3 regions of the Streptomyces sp. NPDC008086 genome follow, and region 2 is predicted to be linked to each of the others. Evidence: riboswitches for the same ligand, from Rfam matches in the RefSeq annotation. Region 2 holds a riboswitch; each other region holds the start of a gene.

Region 1 (5,115 bases), on a different contig from region 2:
GCCCGTCTGCGTCCCGACAACCGCGCGGTGCTGGTGTACGAGCCTGTCGCCGACGAGGCCGAGGACGCGCAAGCCCCCACCGACGAGAACGAGGAGTCGGCGCAGTGACCGAGCTCGCCAGCATGGAGTTCCACCCGCAGCCCCAGGCCGGCGAGGCCCGGCCCTGGGCGTTCCCGGCGCCCGAGCGCGGCGAGCTGGACAACGGCCTGACGGTCCTGCGCTGCCACCGCCCCGGCCAGCAGGTCATCGCCGTCGAGGTCCTCCTGGACACGCCCCTGGACGCCGAGCCGAAGGGCCTGGACGGCATCGCCACGATCATGGCGCGAGCGTTCTCAGAGGGCACCGACAAGCACACCGCCGAGGAGTTCGCCGCCGAGCTGGAGCGCTGCGGCGCCACGCTCGACGCGTACGCCGACCACCCCGGCATCCGCGTCAGCCTCGAGGTGCCCGTCTCCCGGCTGCCGAAGGCGCTGGGGCTGCTCGCCGACGCGCTCAGGGCGCCCGCGTTCGACGACGCCGAGGTCGAGCGCCTGGTGCGCAACCGGCTCGACGAGATCCCGCACGAGCTGGCCAACCCCTCGCGCCGGGCCGCGAAGGAGCTCTCCAGGCAGTTGTTCCCGGCGACCTCGCGCATGTCCCGCCCGCGCCAGGGCACCGAGGACACCGTCGCCGGCATCGACTCCGCGGCCGTACGGGCCTTCTACGAGCGGCACGTACGCCCCGCCACCTCCACCGTCGTGGTTGTCGGCGACCTCACCGGCGTCGACCTCGACGACCTGCTGGGCGACACCCTGGGCGCCTGGACCGGCTCCCCGGCCCAGCCCCGTCCGGTCCCGCCGGTGACCGCGGACGACACCGGTCGCGTCGTCATCGTGGACCGCCCCGGTGCCGTGCAGACGCAGCTGCTGATCGGTCGTGTCGGCCCGGACCGGCACGACCGGGTGTGGCCCGCGCAGGTGCTCGGCACGTACTGCCTCGGCGGCACCCTCACCTCCCGTCTGGACAAGGTCCTGCGTGAGGAGAAGGGCTACACCTACGGTGTGCGCGCGTTCGGCCAGGTCCTGCGCTCCGCACCGGACGGCACGGGCGCGGCCATGCTCGCCATCAGCGGCTCGGTCGACACCCCGAACACCGGTCCCGCGCTGGACGACCTCTGGAAGGTCCTGCGCGGGGTCGCCGGCGAGGGCCTGACCGACGCCGAGCGGGACTTCGCCGTGCAGAACCTCGTCGGAGTGGCCCCGCTGAAGTACGAGACGGCCGCCTCCGTGGCGAACACGCTGGCCGACCAGGTCGAGCAGCACCTGCCCGACGACTACCAGGCGAAGCTGTACCAGCAGCTCGCCGCGACCGGCACCGTCGAGGCCACCGCCGCGGCCGTGAGTGCCTTCCCGGTGGACCGGCTGGTGACGATCCTGGTCGGCGACGCGGCCGCGATCCGCGAGCCCGTCGAGGCCCTCGGCATCGGCGAAGTCACCGTCGTGACAGCCGAGTAGACCGTCGTGACGGCCGAGTAGAAGGCGGCACCCCGCCGGACGACGGCACGCGCGCGTAAGGGGCCCTGGTGACTTCCAACTCACCAGGGCCCCTTTATGCCCGAATTGGGGGAGAGGTTGCCTGTCTGGCCTGTGGGATGCGCTACAAAAGCCGCGATCCGTTTGGGGATTGAAAGTCGCCCCGCTTAGCGTCTTCCGGGCTGTTCGTCAGGCAGTGCGCCGCGCCCGCGGCACCGGACAGTCATCGCCGAGTCCCCGTACGGCGCGAGCCAGGGGAGCCGGGGACCCGCCCGTAGTCCCTGGGGTGAATCGGACGCCCGCGCAGCCGCGAGGGGGCCCGTAGGAGACCTTCCTGCTCCGAACCCGTCAGCTAACCCGGTAGGCGAGAAGGAAGGAAAGGATCAGCCACTACATGGCGTTCACCTGCGCCACCGGGAAGAACCGCGCCTCCGGGAAGCACCGTCGCCCCGGCCGGTTCGAGCGCACCACCGCCCGCGCGGCGGGCGTCGCCGCGCTCACCGCCACCGGCGTCATAGGCACCCTGGCCGCCCCGGCGCTCGCCGCCGAACCCGCCGTCGAGCAGACCGGCCTCATCCCCGTCATCAGCGTCGACGACACGCTCGCCGACCAGATCGACGCCCAGGCCGCCGCCCAGAAGCAGGCCGCCCAGGAGGCGGCGGCCCGCAAGCAGGCCGCCGAGGAGGCCGCGCGCAAGAAGGCGGCCGAGAAGGCCAAGCAGGAGCGCGAGGCCAAGGAGCGCGCCGCCCGCGAGGCCGAGCGCAAGCGCCTGCTGTCCTACGTCGCCCCGATCTCCGGCTCGTACGTCTCCACCGGCTACAAGACCGGCGGCGCCGTCTGGTCCTCCGGCAGCCACACCGGCGTCGACTTCCACGCCGCCAGCGGCACCTCCGTCCACGCCGTCGGCTCCGGCACCGTCGTCGAGGCCGGCTGGGGCGGGTCGTACGGCAACAACATCGTGATCAAGATGAACGACGGTACGTACACCCAGTACGGCCACCTGTCGTCCATAGGCGTCTCGGTCGGCCAGACCGTCACGCCGGGCCAGCAGATCGGCCTGTCCGGCGCCACCGGCAACGTCACCGGACCGCACCTGCACTTCGAGGCCCGCACGACCGCCGAATACGGCTCCGACATCGACCCCGTCGCCTACCTCCGCTCGCACGGCGTGAACGTCTGACGCCTCCCGCGCCCCACCCGAGGCCCGCTTCCCGCAGCTGAGCCTCCCCGAAGCCCCGGCTCCCGAGCCGGGGCTTTCGGCGTTTCTAGGACGATCGGCTGACCAAAAAATATCCATGGATTCCGGCCCGCCGTCGGAAATTCCGGCCGGTTGCAATAGAGTCACTGAACACACGTCATTCGTCGACGTTTCACGGGGATTAAGGCGGAGGTCGGTCATGCGTATTCCGGCGCACTCGGTATGCACCGCGATCCGGGACGACATCGTCGCCGGCGTCTACGAGCGCGGCGGCCGGCTCACCGAGGAACTCCTCGCACGCCGCTACGGCGTCTCCCGCGTCCCCGTGCGCGAGGCCCTGCGCACCCTGGAGGCGGAGGGCTTCGTGGTGACCCGGCGGCACGCGGGCGCGTGCGTCGCCGAACCGACCGAGCAGGAGGCCGCCGACCTGCTGGAGATGCGCACCCTGCTGGAGCCGCTCGGCGCCGCCCGGGCCGCCCAGCGGCGCACCGAGGCCCATCTGAAGGTCCTGCGCGGCCTGGTCAGGCTGGGCCAGGAGCGGGCCAGGAGGGGCAACAGCGAGGATCTGCGCTCGCTGGGCGGCTGGTTCCACGAGACGCTGGCCCAGGCCTCCGGAAGCCCCGCGCTGGCCTCGACGCTGACCCAGCTGCGCCACAAGATCGCCTGGATGTACTCGGTGGAGGCGCCGGTCAACCCCGTGGAGTCCTGGGCCGAGCACGGCGCGATCGTGGACGCGGTGGCGCGCGGTGACGGTGAGCGCGCCCGGGGTGTCACGGCCCTGCACGCAGAGCGTGCGATGAGCGCGCACCGGCTGCGGTTCGGCTCCGGCGGGGATCGCGCCGAGCGTGTGAGGAATTCGCAACATCCCGTAAACATGCCGAGCCTGCGGCATTAACACGGGCGCCGTATACAAAGAGGAGATATTCGGCGGCGGTCTATTTCCGCTGCCCTTTTCGGGTGTGTCGCCAATTCCTCCTGTCGCCTCTCCCCGGAAATGCCTCCGCCTGCCCGAAACAGCGAAGCCGCGCCCGCCGAAAAGGCAGACGCGGCTTCACCGATTTGTCGGGGAGTCCCGCTCAGGTCCTTCAGACCGTCTCGGGCAGCTCCTCGAGACCCTCGGAGACCAGCTTCGCCAGCCGGTCGAGGGCGGCGTCCGCACCCTCGGCGTCGGAGGCGAGGACGATCTCCTCGCCGCCCTGGGCGCCCAGGCCCAGCACGGCGAGCATGGAGGCCGCGTTGACGGGGTTGCCGTCGGCCTTGGCGATCGTCACCGGGATACCTGCGGCCGTGGCGGCCCGGACGAAGATGGAAGCGGGGCGGGCGTGAAGGCCCTCGGCCCAGCCGACGTTGACGCGGCGCTCAGCCATGTGATGCTGCCCTTCGGTGTTCAGGGTTGTCTAGACCAGTTTCCCACACCCGTGAAGCCCGCCGGGAGGGACAAAACGTCCCTCCCGAGGTGACCGTCGGGTCGCGGCCTCGACCCGACATACGTCCTCCACAGACTGCCTCGCGCCGTTGTCGTACGCGAGCCGTACTCTGGGCCCCATGCAGAGCGCCTCGGACCGGCACGAGTACCCCGCCCACTGGGAAGCCGACGTGGTGCTGCGCGACGGCGGCACCGCACGCATCCGCCCCATCACCGTTGATGACGCCGAGCGCCTGGTCAGCTTCTACGAGCAGGTGTCGGACGAGTCGAAGTACTACCGCTTCTTCGCGCCCTACCCGCGACTGTCCGCGAAGGACGTCCACCGCTTCACGCACCACGACTTTGTGGACCGGGTGGGACTCGCGGCCACGGTGGGCGGCGAGTTCATCGCCACCGTACGCTACGACCGGATCGGCGCCGACGGAATGCCCGCGTCCGCCCCGGCCGACGAGGCCGAGGTCGCCTTCCTCGTCCAGGACGCCCACCAGGGCCGAGGCGTCGCCTCCGCGCTGCTCGAACACATCGGCGCCGTCGCCCGCGAGCGTGACATCCGTCGCTTCGCCGCCGAGGTGCTGCCGGCCAACACCAAGATGATCAAGGTGTTCACGGACGCCGGATACACGCAGAAGCGCAGCTTCGAGGACGGCGTCGTACGCCTGGAGTTCGACCTGGAGCCGACGGACCGCTCGCTCGCCGTGCAGTACGCGCGCGAGCAGCGCGCCGAGGCCCGGTCCGTACGCCGCCTGCTGGTACCCGGCTCGGTCGCCGTCATCGGCGTCGGCCGCGCCCCCGGAGGCGTGGGCCGCAGCGTCCTCGGCAACATCAGGGACGCGGGCTTCACGGGACGGCTGTACGCGGTGAACAGGGCGTTCCCTCAGGACCTCAAGGAGGTCGACGGGGTCCTGGCGCACCGCTCGATGCGGGACATCGACGAGCAGGTCGATCTCGCGGTGGTCGCCGTACCCGCCGAGTACGTCCCC
Region 2 (5,115 bases):
GTCGCCTCCGGTACGACGGTCAAGGCCGGCGACCCGATCGCGTACTCCGGCAACTCCGGCAACTCGACCGGCCCGCACCTGCACTTCGAGGTCCGTCCCGGCGGCGGCTCGGCCATAGACCCGCTGCCGTGGCTGCGCAGTCACGGTCTGGACCCGACGTAACCGACCGGCCGTCAGCAGACGACGCCGACCACCGGACCGACCACGGCCGGCTCACCCGCGGACCGCACGCCCCCGCCCGTCAGCGGGGGCGCACGCTTGCCGGTCCTACAGCTTCTCCACCGGCGCGTACCGCAACAGCAGCCGCTTCGGCTTGGTGTCCCCGAAGTCGACCGTCGCCTCGGCGTTCGCGCCCGTGCCCTTCACGGCCATCACGGTGCCGAGCCCGAACTGGTCGTGCGTGACCCGGTCCCCGACGGCCAGCTGGACGACGGGCTTCTCCGACGTACGGCGCGTGGCGAAACCGGACGCGCCCGAGGCGGAGGAGCGCGAGCGGGACGAGGACAGCGAGGCGGCCACCGCGGACACGGGACCGGAGGACACCGGCGAGGTCGCCCCCGTCCGCTTCCAGTCCACGTGCTGGGCGGGGATCTCCTCCAGGAACCGGGACGGCGGGTTGTACGACGGCTGCCCCCAGGCGCTGCGCATCGCCGACCGCGTGAGATACAGCCGCTCACGCGCACGCGTGATGCCGACGTAGGCGAGCCGCCGCTCCTCCTCCAGCTCCTTGGCCTGGCCGAGGGCGCGCATGTGCGGGAAGACGCCGTCCTCCATGCCGGTGAGGAAGACGACCGGGAACTCCAGGCCCTTGGCCGTGTGGAGGGTCATCAGGGTGATGACGCCGGAGCCGTCCTCGTCCTCGTCGGGGATCTGGTCGGAGTCGGCGACGAGCGCGACCCGCTCCAGGAACTCCGCGAGACCGCCGGAGGTCTCGCCCTCACCGGACTCCTGCTCGAACTCCAGGGCGACGGCCGCGAGTTCCTGAAGGTTCTCGATCCGGGTCTCGTCCTGAGGATCCGTGGAAGCCTGCAGCTCGGCGAGATAGCCGGTCCGCTCCAGGACCGCCTCCAGGATGGTCGCCGGCCCCGCCCCGGACTCGACGACCGTGCGGAGCTCCTCCATCAGCGTGTTGAACCGCTTGACGGCGTTGGTCGACCGCGCGGCCATGCCGTACGCCTCGTCCACGCGGCGCAGCGCCTGCGGGAAGCTGATCTTCTCCCGCTGCGAGAGGGCGTCGATCATGGCCTCGGCGCGGTCGCCGATGCCCCGCTTGGGCACGTTCAGAATCCGCCGCAGCGGCACCGAGTCCTCGGGGTTGGCCAGCACGCGCAGATAGGCCAGCACATCGCGGACCTCCTTGCGCTCGTAGAACCGCACCCCGCCGACGACCTTGTAGGGCAGGCCGACGCGGATGAAGACCTCTTCAAAGACACGGGACTGGGCGTTCGTACGGTAGAAGACGGCGACGTCGCCGGCCTTCGCGTCCCCCGCGTCCGTCAGTCGGTCTATCTCGTCGGCGACGAACTGCGCCTCGTCGTGCTCGGTGTCCGCGACATACCCGGTGATGCGCGCGCCCGCGCCCGCGTTGGTCCACAGGTTCTTGGGCCTGCGGGACTCGTTGCGCTCGATGACGGCGTTGGCGGCGCTCAGGATCGTCTGGCTGGAGCGGTAGTTCTGCTCCAGCAGGATGGTCGTCGCGTCCGGGTAGTCCTCCTCGAACTGGAGGATGTTGCGGATCGTCGCGCCCCGGAAGGCGTAGATCGACTGGTCGGCGTCACCCACGACACACAGCTCGGCGGGCGGGACGTCGAACTCGCTGGGCGGCACGTCGACGGGGTGCTCGCCGGTCCCGACGAGCTCGCGCACCAGCGCGTACTGGGCGTGGTTGGTGTCCTGGTACTCGTCCACCAGCACATGGCGGAAACGCCGGCGGTAGTGCTCGGCGACGTCCGGGAAGGCCCGCAGCAGATTGACCGTCGTCATGATCAGGTCGTCGAAGTCGAGGGCGTTGGCCTCCCGCAACCGCGACTGGTACAGGGCGTACGCCTGCGCGAGCGTCTTCTCGAAGCCGTCCGTGGCCTGCGCGGCGAAGTCCTCCTCGTCGATCAGCTCGTTCTTCAGATTGCTGATCTTGGCGCTGAACGACTTGGGCGGAAACCTCTTCGGATCAAGATCCAGATCCCGGCAGACCAGCGCCATCAGCCGCTTGCTGTCGGCGGCGTCGTAGATCGAGAACGAGGAGGTGAACCCGAGCCTCTTGCTCTCTCTCCGCAGGATGCGCACGCACGAGCTGTGGAAGGTCATCACCCACATCGCGTTCGCCCGCGGCCCCACGAGCTGCTCGACGCGCTCCTTCATCTCGCCCGCGGCCTTGTTGGTGAAGGTGATCGCGAGGATCTGCCCCGGATGCACGTCACGCTCGGCCAGCAGGTGGGCGATGCGATGGGTGAGCACCCGCGTCTTGCCGGATCCGGCGCCGGCCACGATGAGCAGCGGGCTGCCGGAGTGGACGACGGCCGCACGCTGGTTCTCGTTCAGCCCCTCCAGCAGCGCGGCGGCATCGAGGGCCGGGCGCGGGGCGCCGTCGCGGTAGTAGGCGTCCCGGTCCGGCGGCACGTCGAACTTCCCGCCGAACAGATCGTCCGGAACCGGCTCCGGAGCGTGATCGTCCTCGGGCGGCGGCGGAGGCTCCTCGTGGGCCCGCGGGGCCTGGAGGTCCGCCAGGAAGCTGTCGTCAAAGAGGCTGCTCATCGCTCTCCGAGTCTAGGGCGCCCCACTGACAGCCCGCCGCCACCCCGAGAACCTCGCCGCCCCAATCTCCGACCCTCACCCTCCAGCACCCGACCATCACCCTCAGCAACCAACCAGCCGATCCCCCCACACCTCCTCAAACACCGCCAAACCAACCTCCGCCCGCAATACACCTCCCCAAGGTCACGAAAATGTATCGGGCATATCGAACATCAACCTTCACAGGGGCCACACGAGTTGGCTACCGTGCCGGGCAGGCCGTACGACCCCCACCGGCGAACGTCGCCGGGCCGCGCGGCCTCCGCCGAGTCCGGTAAGCCCCCTGGGCCCCGGAGCCGGGGACCCACCGAACTTGGGGTGAATCGGCCGGACTTCCGAGCCGTAGGGCAACCCTTCCGAACCACCCGCCCGAACCCGACAGCTAACTCGGTAGGCGGAGCACGGAAGGAGTCGCCTCCCTTGGCGTCGCACCGCAAGTCGCGTCCCGCAGGTACGCGCGTAGCAGGCATACGGACCCCCGCGCTCGCCACGGCGGCCCTCACCTCCGTGGCCCTGCTGTCCCAGACGGCCAACGCGAACCCGTCCACGGACGACAAGCCGAGCCTCGAAGAGGTCGAGAAGAAGGTCGACGACCTCTACCGCCAGGCGGAGTCGGCGACCGAGAAGTACAACGCGGCCAAGGAGAAGACCGCGAAGCAGCGCAAGCGCGTCGACACCCTCCTCGACGACCTCGCCCAGCGCACCCAGACCCTCAACGACGCCCGCGAGGAACTCGGCCGCAACGCCGCCGCCCAGTACCGCACCGGCGCGGCCGCCCCCGACACGGCCACCTTCCTCCTCGCGGACACCCCGCAGGACTACTTCGACCAGTCCCAGCTGATGGACCGCATGACGGGTCGTCAAAAGGAAGCGGTCGACGACTACTTCACGCAGCAGTCCGCGACCATGAAGAAGCGCCAGGAGGCCACCCGGAGCCTCGAGACGCTCACCGAGTCGCAGAACGACCTCCAGGCCGCCAAGACCACCGTCCAGACGAAGCTCGCCGACGCCCGCGAACTCCTGTCGAAGCTGACGGCCGAGGAGAAGGCCCGCCTCGCCGCGATCGAGAAGCGCAAGCAGGAAGAGGCCGCCCGCAAGGCAGAGGAACTGGCCCGCCAACAGGCAGAGGCCGAGCGCCAGCGCCAAGAGGCGGCACAACAGCAGGAGACCACCGAGCCGTCCGACTCCTCCTCATCGAACTCCTCCTCGGACTCGTCGTACGCCACCAAGGCCGAAAAAGCCCTGGCCTTCGCCCGTTCCCAAATAGGCAAGCCGTACGTCTGGGGCGCCACCGGCCCCGACTCCTACGACTGCTCCGGCCTCACCCAGGGCGCATGGAAGGCCGCCGGCGTCGACATCCCCCGCGTCACCTACGACCAGGTCAACGCCGGCACCACGGTCCCCCTCTCCAGCGCCCAGCCCGGCGACCTGGTCTTCTTCTACGACGACGTCACCCACGTAGGCATCTACATCGGCAACGGCATGATGATCCACGCCCCCAAGCCCGGCGCGTACGTCCGCGAGGAGTCGATCTACTACGACGGCGAGTCAGCGATCCACAGCGTCGTACGCCCGGCGTAGCCGCACACGGCGGCAAGGAGACGCGTCGGGGGCCCGCCCGCAGCGGCGGGCGTCAACAAACAGCACCTCTGAAGTCACGGCAACCGCCCGACCGAGGACGGACACCCCCCGGCGCGGCCCCGCCCCCGTCCGCCCCCAGGCGCGACGCGAAACCCTACTCCCCGCGACAGGCCGCCGCAGGCATCCCGACCCAACCACCGAAGGACCCGCAGGCACCCCGCCGAACCGCCGGGGGCACCCGCGGGCATCCGGCCAACCGCCGGAGGCACCCGGCGTGCCCCACCCTCCAACCTCCACCCCCCTCCTAGCATCGACCCATGTCCGCCACCACCACCCCCACATCCCCCCTCCACACCTGGTGGTCGCGGCGTCCCCCCACAGCCGGCGCCGCAGTCATGGCGACCGGCATCCTGTCGGTCACCCTGCACCAGACCGGCTACGAAACCCTCTCCCGCATCGCCCTCGCCCTGGCCTCCGTGACCTGGCTCGCCCTCGCCGCCGACTTCACCGCACGCCTCCTGTGGGACCGCGCGAGGTGGGTGAAGGAGGCGGCCACCCCGGCCGCCCTGACCGCCATCGCCGCGACGACCGTCCTGGGCACCCGCTTCAGCGTCCTCGGCTGGCAGACCCTCGCCAAGGCCCTCCTGGCCCTCGCGGCCGTCCTCTGGCCGGGCCTCCTCATCGCCGTGGTACGCCACTGGCACCGCGGGATGCCGGGCACCGTGTTCCTGGGCTGCGTGGCCA
Region 3 (5,115 bases), on a different contig from region 2:
CACCTGCGCGAGGCGCGCGGGGTCGAGCGGCTGATGGTGGAGGGCGGCGGCACGGTCCACACCCAGCTGCTCCAGCAGGGCCTGGCCGACGAGGTGCAGCTGGTGCTGGCGCCGCTGTTCGTGGGGGACCCCAAGGCGCCGCGGCTGTTCGGCCCGGGGGAGTACCAGGGCGGACGGCTGCGCCTGCTGGAGACGCGGCGGATCGAGGACGTCGTCCTGATGCGCTACGAGCCCACCGCGCCCGGCGCCGGTGTGCTGCCCTCCGCCGCCGACCGGAGATGGCTGGCGCTGGCGTGCGAGCTGGCGGCCGAGTGCCCGCCGTCGGGAACGGCCTTCAGCGTCGGGGCGGTCGTGGTGGCGGCCGACGGGACCGAGCTGGCGCGGGGCCACTCCCGCGAGGGCGGCGACCCCGTGGTGCACGCGGAGGAGGCGGCGCTGGCGAAGGTCGCGCCCGGAGACCCCCGTGTGACGTCCGCCACGGTCTACACGAGCCTGGAACCCTGCACGCGCCGCGCGTCCCGTCCGGTGCCGTGCGCCCGCTTGATCCTCGACGCCGGGGTGCGCCGGGTGGTGACGGCCTGGCGGGAGCCGGACACGTTCGTGGCGGGCGCCGACGGCAGCGGGCTGCTGGCCGGGGAAGGGGTGGACGTGGTCGTCCTGCCCGAGTACGAGGCCCGGGCCAAGGCCCCGAACAGCCACCTCCTGCCATGACACCGGCGCCCTGAACCCGCCCCGAAAAACGCCGCTCGCGGCGGCCCCGGGAAACGCGTGTGCTTTCCGTCCCGCGGATGGCGTACTATTGAGTCATCGCCGCGGGGTGGAGCAGCTCGGTAGCTCGCTGGGCTCATAACCCAGAGGTCGCAGGTTCAAATCCTGTCCCCGCTACTGAAGACTCAGGGCCGGAACTGAAAAGTTCCGGCCCCGAGTGTTTTCCCCGGTGTCTCCGCCGGCGGCTGTCCCGCCGGCCGCCCCGCTGCTCCGGTCGGTCCCCACCGCTCGCCGCCCGCCCCCGCTTCGGCAACCCTGGTGACGTGGAGGAACGGCGGATCTCGTACGCACGCCGGTTCGTCCGGCTGCTGCCCGCCCTGCTCATCGCCGCCGGATGCGGGTACGACTACGTCACGCCCACGGATTTCACCGGCGCCCCCTTCTTCACCGCCGCGCCCCTGGTCGCCGCCCCGCTCTACTCGCAGCGCGGCACGGTGCTCACCGGCGCCGTGGCGGTCGGCGCGCTGGTCGTGCTCCACGCCAGTCTGGGCGGCCTCCCCCGGGTCGAGGTGATCACCGAGCTGGTCACCGTGGTCACCGTCTCCGTCCTCGCCGTCCTCATCAACCTCCTCGTCCGCCGCAGCGACGCCCGCCTCGCCTCCGCCCGCGCCATCGCCGAGGCCGCCCAGCGCGCCGTACTGCCCGAACCCGCCGAGCGGATCGGCGCCTTCCAGATCGCGGCACGCTACGAGGCGGCGCAGGAGGGCGTCTTCATCGGCGGGGACCTGTACGCGGTGCAGGACAGCCCGCACGGCGTGCGGCTCGTCGTCGGAGACGTGCGCGGCAAGGGGATGGGGGCGGTCGGGGTCGTCGCCGTCGTCATCGGGGCGTTCCGGGAGGCCGCCGAGCAGGAGACCACGCTGGAGGCGGTGGCACAGCGCCTGGAACGGGCGCTCGCGCGGGAGCGCGCACGGCGCGAGGAGGTGGAGTCCGCCGAGGGGTTCACCACCGTCGTCCTCGCCGAACTCCCGCACGGCGACGGGATCGTACGCCTGGTCAACCGAGGGCATCCCCCGCCCCTGCTCCTGTACGCCGACGGCACCGTGTGCGCACTGCCCGCCTCCGAGCCCGCCCTGCCGCTCGGCATGCAGGAGCTCGCGGCCTGGCCGGACCGGGCCCAGGAGGCCGGCTTCCCCACCGGAGCGACGCTGCTCGTGTACACCGACGGCCTGTCCGAGGCCCGGGACGAGCGAGACCGGTTCTACGACCCCGAGACGGGACTGGCGGGGCGGACCAACGCCCGGCGTGAGCCGGCCGCGCTGCTCGGCGCGCTCGCGGCGGAGGTGCGCCGCCACTCCGGGGGCGGGATGGCGGACGACATGGCCCTCCTCGCCGTACGCCGCCCCTGAGGCAGCCACGCCTCTGCGGGCCCCTGATGGAGATCCTGTGGAGCCACTCCATGATCGTTGTCACCAACCGTGATCGGGCGACCCCCCTCCGCATAACAACTGACATACCGTCAATACCTGTGTGACTCCTGAGTGCTGGCCAACTCGCCCGAATTAGGCCGCTCATGACCCGTAAGTCCAGGCGAAAATCGTTAATGATCAAGCGGAACAGCTTGGAATCCGTACCCCGCGTCTATTAACGTTCGATAACGCAGCGCGGTCGTCCCAGCCGTCACAAGAGGCGGCTCCGTGCGCACGCGCCGAATCCCGCAAGGGAACCGGGGAACCACCACCTTGGGGTGAATCGCACGGATACCGCCGGGAACTCACGGCCGGTATACGCGCGTAGGAGACCTTCCTGCTCCGAACCCGTCAGCTAACCCGGTAGGCGAGAAGGAAGGAAAGGAGTACGCCCACGTGGCGTCCAACCGGCCTGCCCCGCAAGCCCCGTTCGTGCCCGGCCAACGCGGTACCGACACCTTCGGCTACGACCGTAACCGCAGCGACGAGGGCCCGTTCGAGGAGTGGAACCCCACCGCGGAGTCCATTCGTCCGGTACGCGGCAGGCATCGCGTCTCCAAGCAGCGCGGCGGGGGACTCGCCCGCAGCTCCACGGTTCTCGGCGTCGGTGTCATAGCCGCCGTCGGCGCGGGCGGCATGGCCAGCGCCAACAGCGGCAAGCCGCCGGTGGCCATCACCATCCCGGACCTGCCCCTGATCTCCGACGACGACGCGGCTCCCGCCGAGGACGCCGGTACGGCCCTCAGCACCATGGGCGCGGCGACCGACGAGACCACGCAGGACGCCCCCGACGCCGGTGAGGCGCTGCGCAGCCGGATCATGGCGCAGGCCGAGCAGCAGCAGGACCAGATCGAGAGCAAGGCCGCCGCGGCCGCCGTCGCCGCCGCCGAGAAGGAGGCCTCCGCCGCGGCCGCCAAGGCGGAGAAGGAGGCCGAGGCCAAGGCCGCCGCCGCCAAGGCCAAGGCCGAGGAGGAGGCCCGCAAGAAGGCCGAGGCCGAGCGTCTCGCCGAGCTGGCCAAGCAGTACACGCTGCCGACCTCCTCGTACACCATCACCTCGACCTTCGGTCAGGCCGGCGCCTACTGGTCCTCCGGCTACCACACGGGCCTCGACTTCGCCGCCCCCACGGGCACGCTGATCAAGGCCGTGCACAGCGGCACGATCACGTTCGCCGGCTGGGACGGTTCGTACGGCTACAAGACCGAGCTCACCCTCGACGACGGCACCGAGATCTGGTTCGCCCACCAGTCCTCGATCAGCGTGAGCGTCGGCCAGAAGGTCAACACGGGCGACGTCATCGGCCGCGTAGGCGCCACGGGCAACGTGACCGGCGCCCACCTGCACCTCGAGGTCCACCCTGACGGCAGCGCGAGCGGGATCGACCCGATGGCGTGGTTGCGGGGTAAGGGGCTTACTCCCTGAGGTCTTGAGGTCTTGAGGTCCTGGAGTCTGGGGCCTGTGCGTCTGCGGGTTTGTGGGTCTGCGGGTCTGTGGGTCTTAGGGGCGCGGGAGCGGCCTCGCGGGGGGATGTCTTCGGGGGCATCCGCGAGGCGTTGGGCCAGGTATCGGGGCGAGGCCTCTGGGAGGGGCATCCGGGAGAGTTCGGGGGCTAGGCACGCCCTCCTGGACCCGGCGGTTCCTGTTCCGGGTGGTTCCTGTTCCTGGTGGCTCCTGCTCCCTCGTCCGTGGTCCTGTCCTTCCGGGGCCGATGTGCGACGTTCCTGATCTGCGCCAGTCTGACCTGCGCTCGTCCTGCTTGCCGGCCGTCCTGATCTGCACCCGTCCTGCTCGCCGGGCGTCCTGACCTGCGGCCGTCCTGATCTCTGGCGGTCCTGACGACAACCCCCCGACGTCAGGGTTGCCGGTCCCCGGAGGGCCAGGCTCCGCTTGTTTACGGGAAGTTTGCGACTGTTTCGGAAGAGAGGTCTCCGGTCAGGACGTTGATGCCGAGCATGACTGCATCCCTACGCAAGCTCGGCTCCTCCGACCTGGAGGTCTTCCCGCTCTCCCTCGGCGGCAACGTCTTCGGTTGGACGGCCGACGAGACCCAGTCCTTCGCCGTACTGGACGCCTACACGGCCGCGGGCGGCAACTTCATCGACACGGCAGACTCGTACTCGGCCTGGGTCGAGGGCAACGCGGGCGGCGAGTCCGAGACCATCATCGGCAACTGGCTGAAGGCGCGCGGCAACCGGGACGACGTCGTCATCGCCACCAAGGTCAGCCAGCACCCCGACTTCCAGGGCCTGACCGCGGCCAACATCAAGGCGGCCGCCGACGCCTCGCTCCGCCGCCTCGGCACCGACCACATCGACCTCTACTACACCCACTTCGACAAGCCGGAAGTGCCGGTCGAGGAGATCATCGGCGCGCTCGACGACCTGGTGAAGGCCGGCAAGGTACGGCACATCGCCGCGTCCAACATCTCAGCGCAGCGGCTGGAGGCCTCCCTGGCCTTCTCCGACCGCGAGGGCCTCGCCCGGTACGTCGCCCTCCAGCCCCACTACAACCTGGTGTCCCGCGACACCTACGAGGGCGAACTCCAGAACCTCGCCGAACGCGAAGGCCTGGCCGCCGTCCCGTACTTCGCCCTGGCCTCCGGCTTCCTCACGGGCAAGTACCGCCCCGGCACGACCGTACAGAGCCCGCGCGCCGAGGGCGCCGCCAAGCACGCCGCATCCGAGCGCGGCCAGAAGGTCCTCGCCGCCCTCGACGAAATCGCCGCCGCCCACGACGCCCCCGTCGCCACGATCGCCCTGTCCTGGCTGGCAGCCCAGCCGACGGTCACCGCCCCGATCGCCTCGGCCCGCACGGTGGACCAGCTGCCGGCCCTGATCGGAGTGGACGGCCTGAGGCTGACGGAGGAGGAGGTGGGAAGGCTGACGGAGGCGTCGGCCTGAGGGGGAGGGGCGTTCCACAGGGAGCACCCACCCGCAGG

The links. A riboswitch is a leader RNA that binds a small molecule or an ion and turns the genes downstream of it on or off. The one in region 2 is predicted to bind cyclic di-AMP.
Region 1: linked by a shared signal. The riboswitch ahead of ACFZBP_RS38990 (M23 family metallopeptidase) and the one ahead of ACFZBP_RS26170 (NlpC/P60 family protein) in region 2 are both predicted to bind cyclic di-AMP.
Region 3: linked by a shared signal. The riboswitch ahead of ACFZBP_RS10140 (peptidoglycan DD-metalloendopeptidase family protein) and the one ahead of ACFZBP_RS26170 (NlpC/P60 family protein) in region 2 are both predicted to bind cyclic di-AMP.

The regions. Positions count from the first base shown of each region.
Region 1 is NZ_JBIBIA010000016.1:41,668-46,782, reverse strand. Features, by position in the region: gene ACFZBP_RS39000 (M16 family metallopeptidase) at 1-108, shown strand, start outside; gene ACFZBP_RS38995 (M16 family metallopeptidase) at 105-1,493, shown strand; cyclic di-AMP (ydaO/yuaA leader) riboswitch at 1,729-1,892, shown strand; gene ACFZBP_RS38990 (M23 family metallopeptidase) at 1,906-2,691, shown strand; gene ACFZBP_RS38985 (GntR family transcriptional regulator) at 2,909-3,604, shown strand; gene ACFZBP_RS38980 (HPr family phosphocarrier protein) at 3,795-4,076, opposite strand; gene ACFZBP_RS38975 (GNAT family N-acetyltransferase) at 4,255-5,115, shown strand, end outside.
Region 2 is NZ_JBIBIA010000007.1:351,984-357,098, reverse strand. Features, by position in the region: gene ACFZBP_RS26180 (peptidoglycan DD-metalloendopeptidase family protein) at 1-162, shown strand, start outside; gene pcrA (DNA helicase PcrA) at 268-2,751, opposite strand; cyclic di-AMP (ydaO/yuaA leader) riboswitch at 3,044-3,202, shown strand; gene ACFZBP_RS26170 (NlpC/P60 family protein) at 3,211-4,371, shown strand; gene ACFZBP_RS26165 (tellurite resistance/C4-dicarboxylate transporter family protein) at 4,689-5,115, shown strand, end outside.
Region 3 is NZ_JBIBIA010000002.1:901,746-906,860, forward strand. Features, by position in the region: gene ACFZBP_RS10125 (dihydrofolate reductase family protein) at 1-711, shown strand, start outside; tRNA gene ACFZBP_RS10130 (tRNA-Met) at 812-885, shown strand; gene ACFZBP_RS10135 (SpoIIE family protein phosphatase) at 1,032-2,117, shown strand; cyclic di-AMP (ydaO/yuaA leader) riboswitch at 2,405-2,562, shown strand; gene ACFZBP_RS10140 (peptidoglycan DD-metalloendopeptidase family protein) at 2,574-3,599, shown strand; gene ACFZBP_RS10145 (aldo/keto reductase) at 4,130-5,077, shown strand.